Microbaculum marinisediminis: one gene and its partner. The protein of the gene in region 2 interacts with the protein of the main gene of each other region in a pairwise test. Links are inferred from orthologs where the notes say so. Each region holds a gene or a part of one and is shown on either strand. Other genes may lie near its edges.

What was found.
Region 1: the proteins of gltA (region 2) and MUB46_RS06360 interact in binary tests that used the Escherichia coli proteins (3 or more experiments, as listed by UniProt). The link is inferred for Microbaculum marinisediminis from one-to-one orthologs.

Annotation. Positions count from the first base shown.
Region 1 is NZ_JALIDZ010000003.1:41,327-49,253, forward strand. The notes cover bases 2,207-5,151. They hold MUB46_RS06360 (lipid kinase), read right to left. Parts: upstream 4,148-5,151; coding sequence 3,266-4,147; downstream 2,207-3,265. Other genes in these bases: MUB46_RS06355 (SLC13 family permease), read right to left, coding at 2,207-3,192; secA (preprotein translocase subunit SecA), read right to left, coding at 4,216-5,151. Also shown: MUB46_RS06350 (L,D-transpeptidase family protein), read left to right, coding at 1-1,345; more of MUB46_RS06355, read right to left, coding at 1,417-2,206; more of secA, read right to left, coding at 5,152-7,038; MUB46_RS06370 (peptidylprolyl isomerase), read left to right, coding at 7,407-7,927. UniProt on the Escherichia coli protein: In vitro phosphorylates phosphatidylglycerol but not diacylglycerol; the in vivo substrate is unknown.
Region 2 is NZ_JALIDZ010000012.1:22,997-30,864, reverse strand. What follows is about bases 2,237-5,122. They hold gltA (citrate synthase), read right to left. Parts: upstream 4,392-5,122; coding sequence 3,081-4,391; downstream 2,237-3,080. Other genes in these bases: gltX (glutamate--tRNA ligase), read right to left, coding at 4,586-5,122; lpxB (lipid-A-disaccharide synthase), read left to right, coding at 2,237-3,056. Outside these bases: 3-hydroxyacyl-ACP dehydratase FabZ, read left to right, coding at 1-148; lpxA (acyl-ACP--UDP-N-acetylglucosamine O-acyltransferase), read left to right, coding at 159-959; MUB46_RS21090 (LpxI family protein), read left to right, coding at 964-1,860; more of lpxB, read left to right, coding at 1,857-2,236; more of gltX, read right to left, coding at 5,123-6,010; MUB46_RS21070 (ComEC/Rec2 family competence protein), read left to right, coding at 6,175-7,868.

The DNA of each region.
Region 1 (7,927 bases), on a different replicon or contig from region 2:
GGGCGGCGCCAAGCATCTGCAGCCGCTCAGCTACGCCACCTTGCAAGAGCTCGAAGACAAGGGCATGCGCAAGGAAGACCCCCTCGTCGTGCGGATCTACAAGGAAGAAAGCACGCTGGAGGTCTGGAAGCCGGGCAAGGACGGCCGCTTCGCCCTGTTCAAGACCTACGACATCTGCAAATGGTCCGGTGAGCTCGGCCCGAAGCGAAAAGAAGGCGACCGGCAGGCGCCGGAGGGCTTCTATACGGTCGCGCCGGGGCAGATGAACCCGAATTCCAGCTATTATCTGTCGTTCAACATCGGTTATCCCAATGCCTATGACAAGGCGCTGGGGCGTACCGGCACGCACCTGATGGTGCACGGCGCCTGCTCGTCGGCGGGCTGCTACGCGATGACCGACGAGACGATCGCCGAGGTCTACGCGCTTGCCCGCGATTCCTTCCGGGGCGGCCAGCGCGAATTCCAGGTGCAGGCCTATCCTTTCCGCATGACGCCGGCCAACATGGCGCGCCATGCCGGCAATCCCAACATGCCGTTCTGGAAGACGCTCAAGGAAGGCAGCGACCACTTCGAGGTCACCGGCGTTCCGCCCAAGGTCGGCGTTTGCGGGAGCGACTACGTGTTCAACGCCAAGCCGGCCAATCCGAACCAGAAGCTGATCGCCAACGCCCGCTGCCCGCAGCTCGACGTGCCCGACACCATCGAGGTCGCCGTCGCCGCGAAGAAGATGCGTGACGAAACCGCCTTCCAGGTGGCGCTTGCCGAACTCAAGATGCAGGAGCAGCAGTCGTCGGCGCGCTCCAACGTCATCATGACCGCTTCGCTCGAGGAGCAGGGCGACGCGGCGAACACGTCCGACGCCAAGGCCGACGAAGTGCTCGGCAAGCAGGTCGCCGAGGCCGAGACGCCTGCCGAAACGAAACCGGCCGAGTCCGACTTCGCCTTGACCGGAAACCCGGCGCTGGCCGATGCCGACGCCGGCAACGGTTCCTCCGTCGCCACCGCCTTCTCGGGCGTCTGGGGCAAGCTGGTGGGGATCACCGGCGGGCTGCGCAGCCTCGGCAACGTCAAAGGCAACGAGGCGGCTGCCGAACCGGATCCGGATGCGGATCCGATCACCACGGGCACCGTGCCGACGCCGGCGAAGGCGGCGGACGACAAGAGCGCGTCGATCGATAGCGGGCTCGAGGACGGGTTGCCGCGCCTGACGCCGGCAACCGCATTCGTGCCGATCCTCGTCAACGAGAACCCGTTCGCCGTGTTCGACTATTTCGAGGAGGTCGACGGCGTATCGGTACCGGCCGACCTTGCATCGCACGAGCGGACGAAGGCCCCGCGCCGCTAAGGACGCGGTTTCCAGGATTCAGCCAGGACGCCCGGGGTTTGCCCCGGGCGTTTTCATTTGCCGCCGGCCCTTCAGAACGGCCAGACGATCATGATCGTCGGGATCGCCACGGCGATGACGATGATCTCCAGCGGCAGGCCCATGCGCCAGTAGTCGCCGAAGGCATAGCCGCCCGGCCCGAGGATCAGCGTATTGTTCTTGTGGCCGATCGGCGTGAGGAATGCGCAGGACGCGGCGACCGCGACCGCCATCAGGAACGGATCGGGGCTCGTCCCCAGGCTGTTGGCGATGTCGACGGCGACGGGGGCGGCGATGACGGCCGTCGCGGTGTTGTTGAGCACGTCGGACAGCGTCATCGTTACCACCATCAACAGGGTGAGCACGACCCAGGGCGGCGTACCGGCGGCGATCGTCACCAGGCTTTGGGCGATCAGTTGCGTGCCGCCGGCATTCTCCAGCGCGATGCCAAGCGGGATCATCGAGCCGAGCAGGACCACCACCGGCCATTCGATATCCTCGTAGACTTCACGCAGCGGAATGATGTCGGTGAGCACGTAGACCACCACCACGGCGGCGAGCGCGACCGGCAGATAGACGACGCCGAAGCTGGCCGCGGCGACGGCCAGGCCGAAGATGCCGGCGGCAAGCCCGGCGCGGCCATGTTGCGTCACCTGCAGGCCGCGCTTGGCCAGCGGCAGGGCGCCGATGCGCATCGACGCGTCCTCGATGCGCTCGACGGGGCCTAGAAGCAACAGGATGTCGCCGGCCTCGATGGGTAGCCGCCGGACCCGTTCGCGGAAGCGCTTGCCGCGCCGCGAGATGCCCAGCAGGGTGACGCCGTATCGGCTCAGCAGGCGCACGTCGTCGGAGGAGCGGCCGACGATGCGGGCGTCCTGCGGCACCACGACCTCGATGACCTCCAGATCGGCACCGGCCGCCTGGCGATGTTTTTCCTCGCCGATGAAGCCGAGCTTGAGGGCGCCGACGAAGGCGTCGATGGCGCTAGGTGTGGCGTCGACGACGAGAAGGTCGCCGGACTGGATCTCCTCGCGCCGGGCTCCGCCGGGCAGGCGGGTGCCGCGCCGGACGAGGCCCACGACCGAGACTTCGTGCTCCTCGGCGACTTCGTCCAGGTCCGCGACCTTCTGGCCGACGGCGGTCGACTTCTCGCCTACGACCAGCTCGGCGATATAGCCGTGGATGTCGCGCAGTTCGGCGCCGGTGTTGCGCTCGGTCGCAGATTTCGGGATCAGTCGCCAGCCGATCGTGGCGACGAAGGCGACGCCGACCACGGCGCAGGCCAGCCCGACCGGCGCGAAATCGAACATGTGATAGCTCTCGCCGAGCGTGCGTTCGCGGAACGAGGCGATGATGATGTTGGGCGGCGTACCGATCAGGGTGACGAGGCCGCCGAGGATCGTGGCGAACGACAGCGGCATCAGCGTGATCGCCGGGCTGCGGCCGGCCTTGACGGCGGCCTGGATGTCCACCGGCATTAGCAGCGCCAGCGCGGCGACATTGTTCATGAAGGCCGACAATGCCGCGCCGATGCCTGCTAGCTTGACGATGTGGCTGCCGACGCTCTTGCCGCCGTCGGCGATGACGCGCATGACGATCTCGATGGCGCCGGAGTTCACCAGTCCGCGCGAGACGACGAGCACCAACGCGACGATGATGGTCGCCGGGTGGCCGAAGCCGGCGAAGGCGTCCTCCTTGGGCACGACGCCGACGACAATGGCGATCAGCAGCGCCGAAAACGCGATGACGTCGTAACGGAAACGTCCCCACAGCATCATCGCGAAAACGCCGGCGAACAGGGCGAACAGGAAAGTCTGGTCGAAATTCATGAAAGGCCTGAGTAACAGTGCGGGTCTTGAGCGACTCAATGTGTAGCGGCACCGAACCGTTCCCGCGACCCCCTTACGGATCCGGCGGTGGGGCGAAGACCGTCAGTGCGGCGCGATCGACACCGAATTCGGCAGGCGACTCGGTGGTCACCTCGCCGTCGGTATTGATCGGCAGGGGCTGCGTGCTGGCGATGCGCACGCGCGCTCCGCGCAGCGAGACGACGTCGTCGCGCTCGAGGTGCCTGCCGGCCCTGAGGGCGGGCGCGAGGGCCAGCAGCTCCAGGACCGTCGCTGCCTTGATCGCGTAGACGTCGAGCAGGCCGTCGTCGATTGCCGCATCCTCGGCGATGCGCATGCCGCCGCCGTAGAAGACGCCGTTGCCGACGGCGATTTGGTAAGTGTCGACCACGACCGACTCGTCGTCGCATTCGATCTCGGCGCGAAACCGATTCGCCTCGCCGAGCACCTCGATAGTCGTCAGGAGGTAGCTGAACGCCCGCCATTGCTGCTTGCGGCCGGTATCCTGGCGCCGGGCGATATCGACCGACAGGCCGATCGAGGCGACGTTCAGGAACGGCTTTGCGTTGACGCGACCGACATCGATATCGCGGCTGTGGCCGGCGATGATGATGTCGGCGGCGGCTTGCGGGTCGGCGGGAATGCCGAGGGTCTGGGCGAGGTCGTTGGCGGTGCCGACGGGCAGCAGGCCGACGGGCTTGCCGGCGTGGATGAGGGCTTCGGCGGCGGCATTCACCGTGCCGTCGCCGCCGGCGACGACGATGGCGTCGCACCCCGGCGCTTCCTGTTCGATCAGGGCCGGAATGTCGTTTGCGTCGTCGGGCTGCCGCAGATCGAGATCGAAGCCGGCCGCAGCCAGCGTTCCCACCGCCGGCCCGAGCGCGACATCGGCGCGGGACGCGCCCGGGTTGGCGACGATCAGCAGGCGGTTAGGCATGGCACGGTCCGTCCGAGTGTTCCGACCCTACCGGAAACGCCAACGGACCGCCGCAGGTTCCGCGAGACCTATGCGAGCTTGCCGTGGCAGTGCTTGTACTTCTTGCCGGATCCGCACGGGCAAGGCTCGTTGCGGCCGACCTTGCCCCAGGTCGCGGGATCGGAGGCATCGCGCTCGGGCTTGCGGGCGACGGCCGCGGACGATGCCAGAGCGGGGGCCGCGCCGCCGTGCGAATAGGCGTATTCGGCATCCGCCAGCGCCATCTCGTCCTCGCCGGTGGCCGGGTCGAGGTGGTGGGCCTCCATGACGGGAAGCGGCTCGGGCTCGGGCGCCTCGCGGACGAGCTCGACGCGCATCAGCTGGCTGGTGACGGCCTCGCGCAGACGGTCGATCATCGACTCGAACAGCTCGAAGGCCTCGGTCTTGTACTCGTTGAGCGGATCACGCTGGGCATAGCCGCGGAAGCCGATCACCTGGCGCAGGTGGTCGAGCGTGATCAGGTGCTCGCGCCAGAGATGGTCGAGCGTCTGCAGCAGTACCGCCTTCTCGATCTGGCGCATGACGGTCGGCGAGAAATCGGCGACCTTTCGCGCGAAGCGCTCGTCGGCGGCCTTGATCAGCCGCTCGGTGATCTCCTCGTCGGCGATGCCCTCTTCCTTGGCCCATTCGTCGACGGGCAGGTCGAGGTTGAGCACCTCCTGCACCTTCGCCTTGAGGCCTGCGGTGTCCCACTGCTCGGCATAGGCCTTCGGCGGGATATGCTTGGAGACCAGTTCCTCGACGACCTGATGGCGCATGTCGGCGACGGTCTCGGCGATGTCCTCGCCGGACATCATCTCGATGCGCTGCTCGAAGATCACCTTGCGCTGATCGTTCATCACGTTGTCGAACTTCAGCAGGTTCTTGCGGATGTCGAAGTTGCGCGCCTCGACCTTCGACTGCGCCTTCTCCAGCGCCTTGTTGATCCAGGGATGGACGATGGCCTCGCCCTCCTGCAGGCCGAGCTTCTGCAGCATGCCGTCCATGCGGTCGGAGCCGAAGATGCGCATCAGGTCGTCCTGCAGCGACAGGAAGAACTTGGAGTGGCCGGGGTCGCCCTGGCGACCGGAGCGGCCGCGAAGCTGGTTGTCGATGCGCCGGCTTTCGTGGCGTTCGGTTGCGAGCACGAAGAGGCCGCCGGCGTCCTTGGCCTTCGCCTTCAGTGTCTCGATCTCGTCGTGAATCCGCTTGATGGCGGCCTCGCGCTCGGGGCCGTCTTCGATGCCTTCAAGCTCGTGGCGGATGCGCATGTCGGCGTTGCCGCCGAGCTGGATATCGGTGCCGCGGCCGGCCATGTTGGTGGCTATGGTGATGGCGCCGGGCACGCCGGCCTGGGCGATGATGTAGGCTTCCTGCTCGTGGTAGCGGGCGTTAAGGACGGCGAAGACCTTCTCCTGCGCGGTGCCCTGGTCGCCGTCATAAAGCGGCTGGAAGGCGTCCGGATCGGTGAAGTCCTTCTGGCGGTAGCCGTTCGCCTTCAACACTTCGGCCAGCTGCTCGGAGCGCTCGATCGAGGTGGTGCCGACCAGGACCGGCTGGCCGCGCTTCTTGCAATCGGCGATCAGCTCGAGGATGGCGTCGTATTTTTCCTTGGCGGTGCGGTAGACCTCGTCGTCGTCGTCGATACGGGCGACCGGTACGTTGGTCGGGATCTCGATGACCTCGAGACCGTAGATGTCCATGAATTCGTCAGCCTCGGTCGCCGCGGTGCCGGTCATGCCGGCAAGCTTCCCGTAAAGGCGGAAATAGTTCTGGAAGGTGATCGAGGCCAGCGTGACGTTCTCGGGCTGGATCTGCACGTGCTCCTTGGCCTCGAGCGCCTGGTGCAGGCCTTCCGAATAGCGCCGGCCTTCCATCATGCGGCCGGTGAATTCGTCGATGATGACGACCTGGCGATTCTTGACGATGTAGTCCTTGTCGCGCTGGAACAGCTTGTGGGCACGGACCGCCTGGTTGACGTGGTGGACCAGCGTGACGTTCTCGACGTCGTAGAGCGAGCCTTCCTTCAGCAGGCCCACTTCCTTCAGCTTCTCCTCGATGAACTCGGTGCCGACCTCGGTGAGGGTGGCGGAGCGCTGCTTCTCGTCGACTTCGAAATGCTCCGGCGACAGGGAGGGTATCAGCGTGTCGATCTGGGTGTAGAGATCGGAGCGGTCCTCGACGGGACCGGAGATGATCAGCGGCGTGCGCGCTTCGTCGATCAGGATCGAGTCGACCTCGTCGACGATCGCGAAATGATGTCCGCGCTGGACCATCTGGTTCAGCTCGTACTTCATGTTGTCGCGCAGGTAGTCGAAGCCGAGCTCGTTGTTGGTGGCGTAGGTGACGTCGCAGGCGTATTGGCGATGTCGCTCCTCGTCGTCGATGCCGTGGACGATACAGCCCACGGTCAGGCCGAGGAAACGGTAGATCTGGCCCATCCACTCGGCGTCGCGGCTGGCGAGGTAGTCGTTGACGGTAACGACGTGGACACCACGTTCGCTCAACGCGTTCAGGTAGACGGGCAGGGTGGCGACAAGGGTCTTGCCCTCGCCGGTCTTCATTTCGGCGATGTTGCCCTCGTGCAGGACCATGCCGCCGATAAGCTGCACATCGAAATGGCGCTGGCCGAGCGTGCGTTTGGCCGCCTCCCGGACGGTGGCGAAGGCGGGTTCGAGCAGATCATCGACGGTGGCGCCGTTGGCGAGTTGCTCGCGGAAGGCCGCGGTGCGGGCGCGCAGCTCCTCGTCGGAGAGCTTCTCGATCTCCGGTTCGAGGGCGTTGATCTTGTCGACGCGGGATTGGTAGGACTTGACCTTCCGGTCGTTGGCGGAGCCGAAAAACTTGCTGGCGAAATTGCCGAGGCCGATCATGAGTGCCGTCTCTCCGGCGCCTCGCCTGGAACGGTTGGCGCCTCTTGGGAATGTGATCGCCACTGGGGCGGTCGGTCGAAACATGGCCGGTCCAGCGGGGCCGGTCGGGTGGGCCGGACTCGACCCCAGAAATGCGACCGTATCATTAAGGGTCGGGCGCATTTGTGGCCGAGTGGACAACGTTCGGTGAGATAAGAGTCGGATTTCTCCTTGTCAACGCGGCCGGTTTGGGCAAGCTTGGCGCCGGCATCCAAATGGTCGCGCGCGCCGCTCATCGGGGCGGCCGGCGCGGCGGCGATCTTAGGGATGAAAAGCCGTGGCGATGCGCGCCCGGCAGACCGACACCAGCAAGACGGAAAACCCGGCTCATGACGATTTCTATCCCCTCGTCGCTCACGCGCATGTGCGTGGCCGCCACGCTCGCCGCCGGACTGGCGATGACCCTTCCGGTGCCCCTTTCGGCGCAGGATAACCAGGAAAACGACGTCGTCGCTCGCGTCAACGGCAAGGACATCACCAAAGACGACCTGAAAATGGCCCTCGAAGACATCCGCGAGTCCATGCCGCAGATGTCCAAGGCCCAGCGTCGCGACTATCTGGTGAGCTATCTGACGGATCTGGAGCTCGTATCGGAGGCTGCCCGCAAAGCGGGGCTAGCCGACGAGGAGGAGGTCAAGCAGCGCCTCGACTACCTGGTCAAACGGGCGTTGATGGAAATGTACCTCAGCCGCGAAGCCGAGAAGGTCGCCACGCCCGAGGAGGCGCAGAAGCTCTACGATCAGGTGATCGCCGACATTCCGGCGGAGGACCGCGTGCGCGCCCGCCATATCCTGGTCGAGACCGAGGACGAGGCCAAGGAAATCAAGGCGGAGATCGATGCGGGCAAGGA
Region 2 (7,868 bases):
AAAGCCCGTCGTTCCCGGTGATGTCGTCCATTACCATGTTCGCAAGATCCGCAATCGCCGCACGATCTGGAAGTATGCGGCCGAAGCCCGCGTCGATGGTGCGTTGGTCGCGGAAGCTGAAATCAGTGCGATGATCGCGGATAAATAAAGCATATTCCATGGCAGATGTTCACGCGACGGCTATCGTCGGCAAAGGGGCCCGCCTCGGCGAAAGGGTCAAGATTGGTCCATACTGCATCGTCGGCGACGATGTGGAACTCGGAGATGACGTGGAGCTGGTCGGGCACGTGGTGCTCGACGGGCATACGAACATCGGCGCGCGCACCAGCATTTATCCATATTCGTCCCTCGGCCAACCGCCCCAGCACCTGAAATATGCGGGGGAGCCGAGCCGTCTGCTCATCGGCACCGATTGCGTCATTCGCGAGCAGGTGACCATGAACCCGGGCACCGCGTTCGGTGGCATGGAGACCTCGGTCGGCGACAACTGCTATTTCATGGTGGGATCGCATGTCGCGCACGACTGCAAGGTCGGCAACAATGTGCTCTTCATCAACAACGCGACTTTGGCCGGCCATTGCCAGGTGCAGGATCACGCCATCCTCGGCGGTCTCGCGGCCGTCCATCAATGGGTGCGGATCGGTGAGTATGCCTTCGTCGGCGGCTTGAGCGGCGTCGAGAACGACGTCATCCCGTACGGATCGGTTCTCGGAAACCGGGCCCATCTGGGAGGGCTCAATATCGTGGGCCTCAAGCGGCATGGCTTCGATCGCGAACAGATCCACACGATGCGCCAGGCCTATCGGTTGCTGTTTTCGAACGAAGGCACGCTGATGGAACGGGTGGAAGACGTCGCCCAGCTGTTCCCCGAACATCCGTTGGTCACAAAGGTGGTCGATTTCATCCGGGCCGATTCCGATCGGGCCTTGTGCACCCCGCGTAGCGGACGCGGAGGGTGACGGGATGTCTGCGGATCCGGCGAGCCGGGAGGAGGCAAGCCTGGGACCGCTGGCCATAATCGCTGGCGCCGGGGATTTGCCGCGCCTCGTCGCGGAAGAGGTCCGGAACACCGGGCGCTCCCTGTTCGTCATCGCAGTGGACGGTGAGGCGGACGCGGATTTCTCCGCCTTTCCGACGGCGCGGCTTCCGATCGGCGCCGCCGGGCGCCTCAAGGCGCTGCTTGTCGAGCGCAATTGCCGCGACGTCCTGATGGCGGGCAGTTTCCGAAGGCCCCGCTTTTCCGACATCGAATGGGACATGAGCGCCGTCAAGGCGGCGCTGCTGCCGGCCATCATGCGCCTCAAGCGCGGCGGCGACGACAAGGTGGTCAACGGTGTCGTCCAGATATTCGAAAGCGAGGGCTTCCGGATCGTCGGCCCGGCCGACGTCGTGCCGCGTCTGGTCGCGCCGACCGGAACGCTGGGACGCGTCAAGCCCGGGCGAAAGGCCCGCGCCGACATCGATTACGGCTTCCAGGCAATTCGCCAGATGGGGCCACTCGATATCGGTCAGGCGGTCATCGTGCTCGACGGGCGCGTGATCGCGGTGGAGGCTGCGGAGGGCACCAATGCGATGGTGGCCCGCTGCTCCGACCTGCGCCGAGAGGGGCGGATATCGGTGCCGCCGCCGTCGGGCGTCCTGATCAAGTCGGCGAAGCCCGGCCAGGAACTTCGGCTCGACATGCCGGTCGCCGGTGTGGAAACGATACGCGTGGCCAAGGATGCGGGCCTCGAGGGGATCGCCGTCGAGGCGGGAAGGGTGCTGGTGCCGCGCATCGACGACGTGCGCCGCGCGGCCGACGAAGCCGGTCTGTTCTTCGTCGGGATCGACACCGGTAGCGGATCAAGCCGCCGGCCATGAGCGATCAGGTTCCGGAGCGATCGCAGTCGCGTCCGCTTCGCATCGCGATGATCGCGGGGGAATCCTCGGGCGATCATCTCGGTGCCGGCCTCATGGAAGCCATGCAGGCCGATGCGGATCGGACGATATCCTTCGCCGGAGTCGGCGGCCCGGAGATGGAACGCGCGGGCCTGACGAGCGTATTTCCACTGTCCGAGATCGCCGTCATGGGGCCGTTCGCGATCCTTGCTCGGCTGCCGGGCCTCATTCGACGCGTACATGAAGCCGTCGATCACGTCGTTGCCTTCGAGCCGGACATCCTGATCATCGTCGACAGTCCGGAATTCACCCATCAGGTCGCCAAACGCGTGCGCCGGCGGTTGCCAAGGCTTCCGATCGTCGACTACGTCTCCCCGACCGTCTGGGCCTGGCGGCCCTGGCGGGCGCGGAAGATGCGCGCCTATATCGACCGGGTTCTCGCGGTCTTCCCGTTCGAACCGGCCGTACACCGGCGTCTCGGGGGTCCCGACTGCGTCTATGTCGGGCATCCGGCGGTCGAGCGGCTGGCGCTGATGCCGGGCAGGGCGGCACAGGCGGGTGGCAAGCCGACCTTACTGGTGCTGCCCGGCAGCCGCATCACTGAAGTCGAGCGGCTCATGCCGGTCTTCCGCGACACGCTAAAGGCGTTGCGCGACAAGGGCAGGGACTTCGATCCGGTCCTCCCCGCGGTCGCGCATCTGGCCGATCGGCTCAGCCAGGAGGTTGCGGACTGGCCGGTCAGACCGCGTGTCGTTTCGGGCGAATTCGAGAAATGGAACGCATTCTCCGCCGGCCGGGTCGCGCTGGCGGCGTCCGGGACGGTCACGCTCGAGCTGGCGCTTGCCGGCGTGCCGATGGTCGTCACCTACCGGCTCGATCCGCTGACCGCGGCGCTGCGCTGGATGGTGCGCACCCATTCGGTGGTGATGGCCAACCTGGTGATCGGCGAGAACGCGTTTCCGGAGTACATCCATAAGGGATGCGATCCGCAGACGCTGTCGGACGCGGTCGATCCACTGTTCGACGACGGTCCGGAGCGGCGTAGGCAACTGGCCGCAATCGACAAGGTCCGGGACGCGACGCTGATCGACGGCGACAACCCGAGCCGGAAGGCGGCCGCCGTCGTCCTGGATGTCCTTGAAAAAAATGGCCGGGGCGCACTGGCGCCCCGGCCATAGAAATCTGAATTCGGAGATGATGCGCTATTTGCGCATCGATACCGGAACGTAGTCGCGCCGCGTGGCGCCGGTGTAGAGCTGGCGCGGACGGCCGATCTTCTGCTTCGGATCCTCGATCATCTCCTTCCACTGGGCGATCCAGCCGACCGTGCGGGCGACCGAGAACAGCACCGTGAACATGGAGGTCGGGAAGCCCAGCGCCTTCAGCGTGATGCCGGAATAGAAGTCGATGTTGGGATACAGCTTCTTCTCGACGAAGTACTCGTCCTGCAGGGCGATGCGCTCGAGTTCCAGGGCCACGTCGAGTAGCGGATCGTCCTTGATGCCGACCTCGGCCAGCACTTCGTGGCAGGTCTTCTGCATGATCTTGGCGCGCGGGTCATAGTTCTTGTAGACCCGGTGCCCGAAGCCCATCAGGCGGAACGGGTCGTTCTTGTCCTTGGCGCGGGCGACGAATTCCGGAATGCGGTCGACCGACCCGATCTCCGAAAGCATGTTCAGGGCCGCCTCGTTGGCGCCGCCGTGCGCGGGGCCCCACAGGCAGGCGATGCCGGCGGCGATGCAGGCGAACGGGTTTGCACCCGAGGAGCCGGCGAGCCGGACCGTCGAGGTCGAGGCGTTCTGCTCATGGTCGGCGTGCAGGATGAAGATGCGGTCCATGGCGCGGGCGAGCACCGGATTGACCTTGTATTCCTCGCACGGCACCGAGAAGCACATGTGCATGAAGTTCGAGGAGTAATCGAGCTCGTTGCGCGGATACATGAACGGCTGGCCGACATGATACTTGAAGGCCATCGCCGCGATCGTGGGCATCTTCGCGATCATTCGGACGCTGGCGACCATGCGCTGATACGGGTCCGAGATGTCGGTGGAGTCGTGATAGAACGCCGACAGGGCGCCGACCACGCCAACCATCACCGCCATCGGATGGGCGTCGCGGCGGAAGCCGGAGAAGAAGCGCATCATCTGCTCATGCAGCATGGTGTGCCGCGTCACGCGGAAATCGAAATCGGCCTTTTGGCCCTGTGTCGGCAGTTCGCCGTAGAGCAGCAGATAGCAGGTCTCGAGGAAGTCGCCGTGCTCGGCCAACTGGTCGATCGGGTAGCCGCGATAGAGCAGCACGCCTTCGTCACCATCGATATAGGTGATCTTCGACTCACAGCTCGCCGTCGACGTGAAGCCCGGGTCGTAGGTGAAAGCGTGGGCGTCGGCGTAGAGTCGCGAGATATCCACGACATCCGGTCCGATCGTGCCCGGATAGACCGGAAACTGATGCTCGGCGTCGCCGAGCTTGAGCGTCGCAGTGTTGGCGGCGGTGACGTTCTTGTCATTCATGGGCAGGTGGCTCCTGTCCTGGTGGCGGGCACCCGCACAGCCCAGGTTCGGCTCGTCGGGATACGGATTCGCTCCCACGGTCGGCTGGAGTGCGGTTCGGTAGGAATATGACTGTCTCGGTACCCGATTTGAGCGGGATCGGCAAGCTCCGGGCGTTGGCAGGATCGTCGATACATAGGGCGGGACCGGTACGGTCAAGCGGTCTGATCGGCAATGCGGGCAAGGCTTTCCTCGCGGCCGAGCACCGCCAGAACGTCAAATATACCGGGCGATGTCGCCCGGCCCGTCAACGCGGCACGGAGCGGCTGGGCGACCGTGCCGAGCTTGCGGCCGGAGGTCTCCGCAAAAGCCTTCACCGCCGCTTCGAGGCTCGCCGCGTCCCACTGTGGGGCGGCTTCAAGGACAGGCAGGACTGCGCTCAGGGTCTCTCGTGCGCCGTCGTCGAGTATCTTGGCGGCCTTCTGGTCCAGAGACAATGGGCGGTCCTCGACAAGAAATTTCGTGCTTTCAAGGAGTTCTGCGAGATTCTTCGCGCGTTCCTTCAGGCCCGGCATCGCCTGTCGGATTCGGTCCGACTTTACCGCGTCGAGCCGGGATTCGTACGCCGGCCCCTCGGGCAGATAGGGCAGGTTCTCCATCAGCGCGTCATACAGCTCCGCATCGGGCGTCTGCCGCATGTAGATGCCGTTCAGATTCTCCAGCTTGGCGAAATCGAAGCGGGCGGCAGACTTGCCGATGGCGTCGAGATCGAACCATTCGAGCATCTGTTCGCTCGACATCACCTCGTCGTCGCCATGGCTCCAGCCCAGGCGAACCAGATAGTTGCGCATCGCCTGCGGCAGATAGCCCATGGCGCGGTAGGCATCGACGCCGAGCGCACCGTGGCGCTTCGACAGCTTCGCGCCGTCCGGCCCGTGAATCAGAGGGATATGCGCCATCTCCGGCACGGCCCAACCGAGTGCCTGATAGATCTGTGTCTGGCGGGCGGCGTTGGTCAGGTGATCGTCGCCGCGGATGACGTGGGTGACGCCCGTGTCGTGGTCGTCGACGACGACGGCGAGCATATAGGTTGGGTTGCCGTCGGACCGCAGCAGAATCAGGTCGTCCAGATCCTTGTTCTGCCACACGACGCGCCCCTGGACGTGGTCGTCGACCACGGTCTCGCCCTCCGTCGGCGCCTTGAGGCGGATCGCCGGCTTGACGCCCTGGGGCGCCTCCGAGGGATCGCGGTCGCGCCAGCGGCCGTCGTAGCGTGGCGGGCGGCCCTCTGCGCGCGCCGTCTCGCGCATCTCGGCGAGTTCCTCGGGTGTCGCGTAGCACCGGTAGGCCTTGCCCCGGGCCAACAGGTCCTCGACCACCTCGCGATGCCGCTCGGCGCGGGCGTATTGCGAGATCGCCTCGCCATCCCAATCCAGGCCCAGCCACTTCAGGCCGTCGACGATCGCGGCGATCGCCTCGTCGGTCGAGCGCGCGCGATCGGTATCCTCGATCCTCAGCAGCATCTTGCCGCCGCGTCCGCGGGCATAGAGCCAGTTGAACAGGGCGGTGCGTGCGCCGCCGATATGCAGGAAGCCGGTCGGCGAGGGGGCGAAGCGGGTGACGATCTCAGGTTTGGACATGACAGGTGGCGGCCGGTTTCTCGTGCGGTCTAGTATGGATGGTGCGGTGTAGGCTGGGCGTTGTGTAGCACGGCGGCCGGCGCAGATAGAAGCGGTGTGGGCAACGGTCGCGCCCAAACCTTCGGCGCGGCCCCAGGGGGACTGCGGTGTCCGACGACGCGTCCTTGATCGGCAGATCGCGCTCCGCGGCGGCGCGGCGATGGCCGGCGTTGCCGGCGCCGCTGCTCGGCCTGTCGAGCCGCCTGTCGCGCCGCGTTTCGGTCCGAAGGATCGCCGACAGCGAGCGCGAGCGATTGTTCCTCTGGGGTCCCGTCGCTTTCGGCGCCGGCATCGCGGCCTATTTCGCGCTGCCGCGGGAACCTGTGCTCGCGGCGGTGCTGGTCCTGTGCGTCGTCACCGGGATCGTCGCTGTCCGCTGCGGCCCGGGCCGGCTCGGGGGCATCGCGTTCATCGGCCTGTTCCTGGCGTCGCTGGGCATGTTGGACGCGGGGCTTCGCAGCCGCTGGGTCGCCGCGCCGGTCGTGTCCGAGACCGGATATCCGGTTCCGGTGACCGGGCGGATCATCGGGGTCGACCTCAGGGAGGACGGCGCGGCACGGCTCACGGTGGCGCCGGAGCGGATCGGCCGCGATGCCGCTGCGGAGCTGCCGACCCTGCTGTCGCTGTGGATGCGCGGCAGCTGGTCGGTGCCGACGCCAGGACAGGCGGTGCGATTTGACGCGATGCTGTTGCCGCCGCCGGACGCCGCGGTGCCGGGCGGCTTCGATTACGCCCGGCGGGCCTGGTTCGCCGGCATCGGCGGCGTCGGGTTCCTGACCAGCGCGCCGAAACCGGTCCAGACCGCGCGGGATGTCGGACTGCCAGTGCGGCTCGGGACCGCGATCGAGCGGACGCGCCTTTACATCGCGGCGCGAATCCGGCAGTCGCTGCCCGGCTCCGTCGGCGCGATCGCGGCCGCGCTCGTGACGGGCGAGCGTGGCGCTATACCGGACGCCGACGAGGACGCGCTGCGCGCCTCCGGCCTGGCGCACATCCTGGCGATCTCGGGCCTGCACATGATGCTCGTCGTCGGCACGCTGTTCTGGTTCACCCGTGCCTGTCTGGCGCTATCGCCTAGTCTCGCGTTGACCCGGCCGATCAAGAAGTGGGCGGCGGCGATCGCCCTGATCGGCGGGCTCGGCTACCTGGTGCTCTCGGGCGCCTCGATCGCGACGCAGCGCGCCTTCATCATGGCGGCGATCATGCTGGTTGCCGTGCTGCTCGACCGGCCGGCGATCACCCTGCGCAACGTCGCGATCGCCGCATCGATCGTGCTCGTGCTGACGCCCGAAGCCTTGGTGACGGCGAGCTTCCAGATGTCGTTCGCCGCGACCGTCGCCCTGGTCTCGGCCTACGAGGCGTTGCGGTGGTGGTCGCTTTCGCGGAGTGAAAGCGCGATGGCGCCGCCGGTCCGCTTTCTCGTCCGGGCGGTGCTCGGGCTCGTGTTCACCGCGCTGATAGCCGGGCTGGCGACGGGGCCGTTCGCCGCCTATCACTTCAACCGCGTGGCGGTCTACGGGTTGATCGCCAATGTCGCCGCGATGCCGCTCGTCAGCGTGCTGGTCATGCCGTCCGCGCTTGCCGCGGTGCTGCTCATGCCCTTCGGCCTGGAAGGCCTCGCGCTTGTCCCGATGGGGCTGGGGATCGAGGGCGTTCTCGCCGTGGCGAGGGCGGTCGCCGGCTGGGAGGGGGCGGTGCGCATGGTCTCGCAGGTGCCCGTGGCCGCGTTGCTCCTGACGATTTCCGGCGGGCTCTGGCTGTTGCTTTGGCGCACGGGCGTGCGCCTCCTGGGGGTGCCGTTCATTGCGGCCGGCGTCGT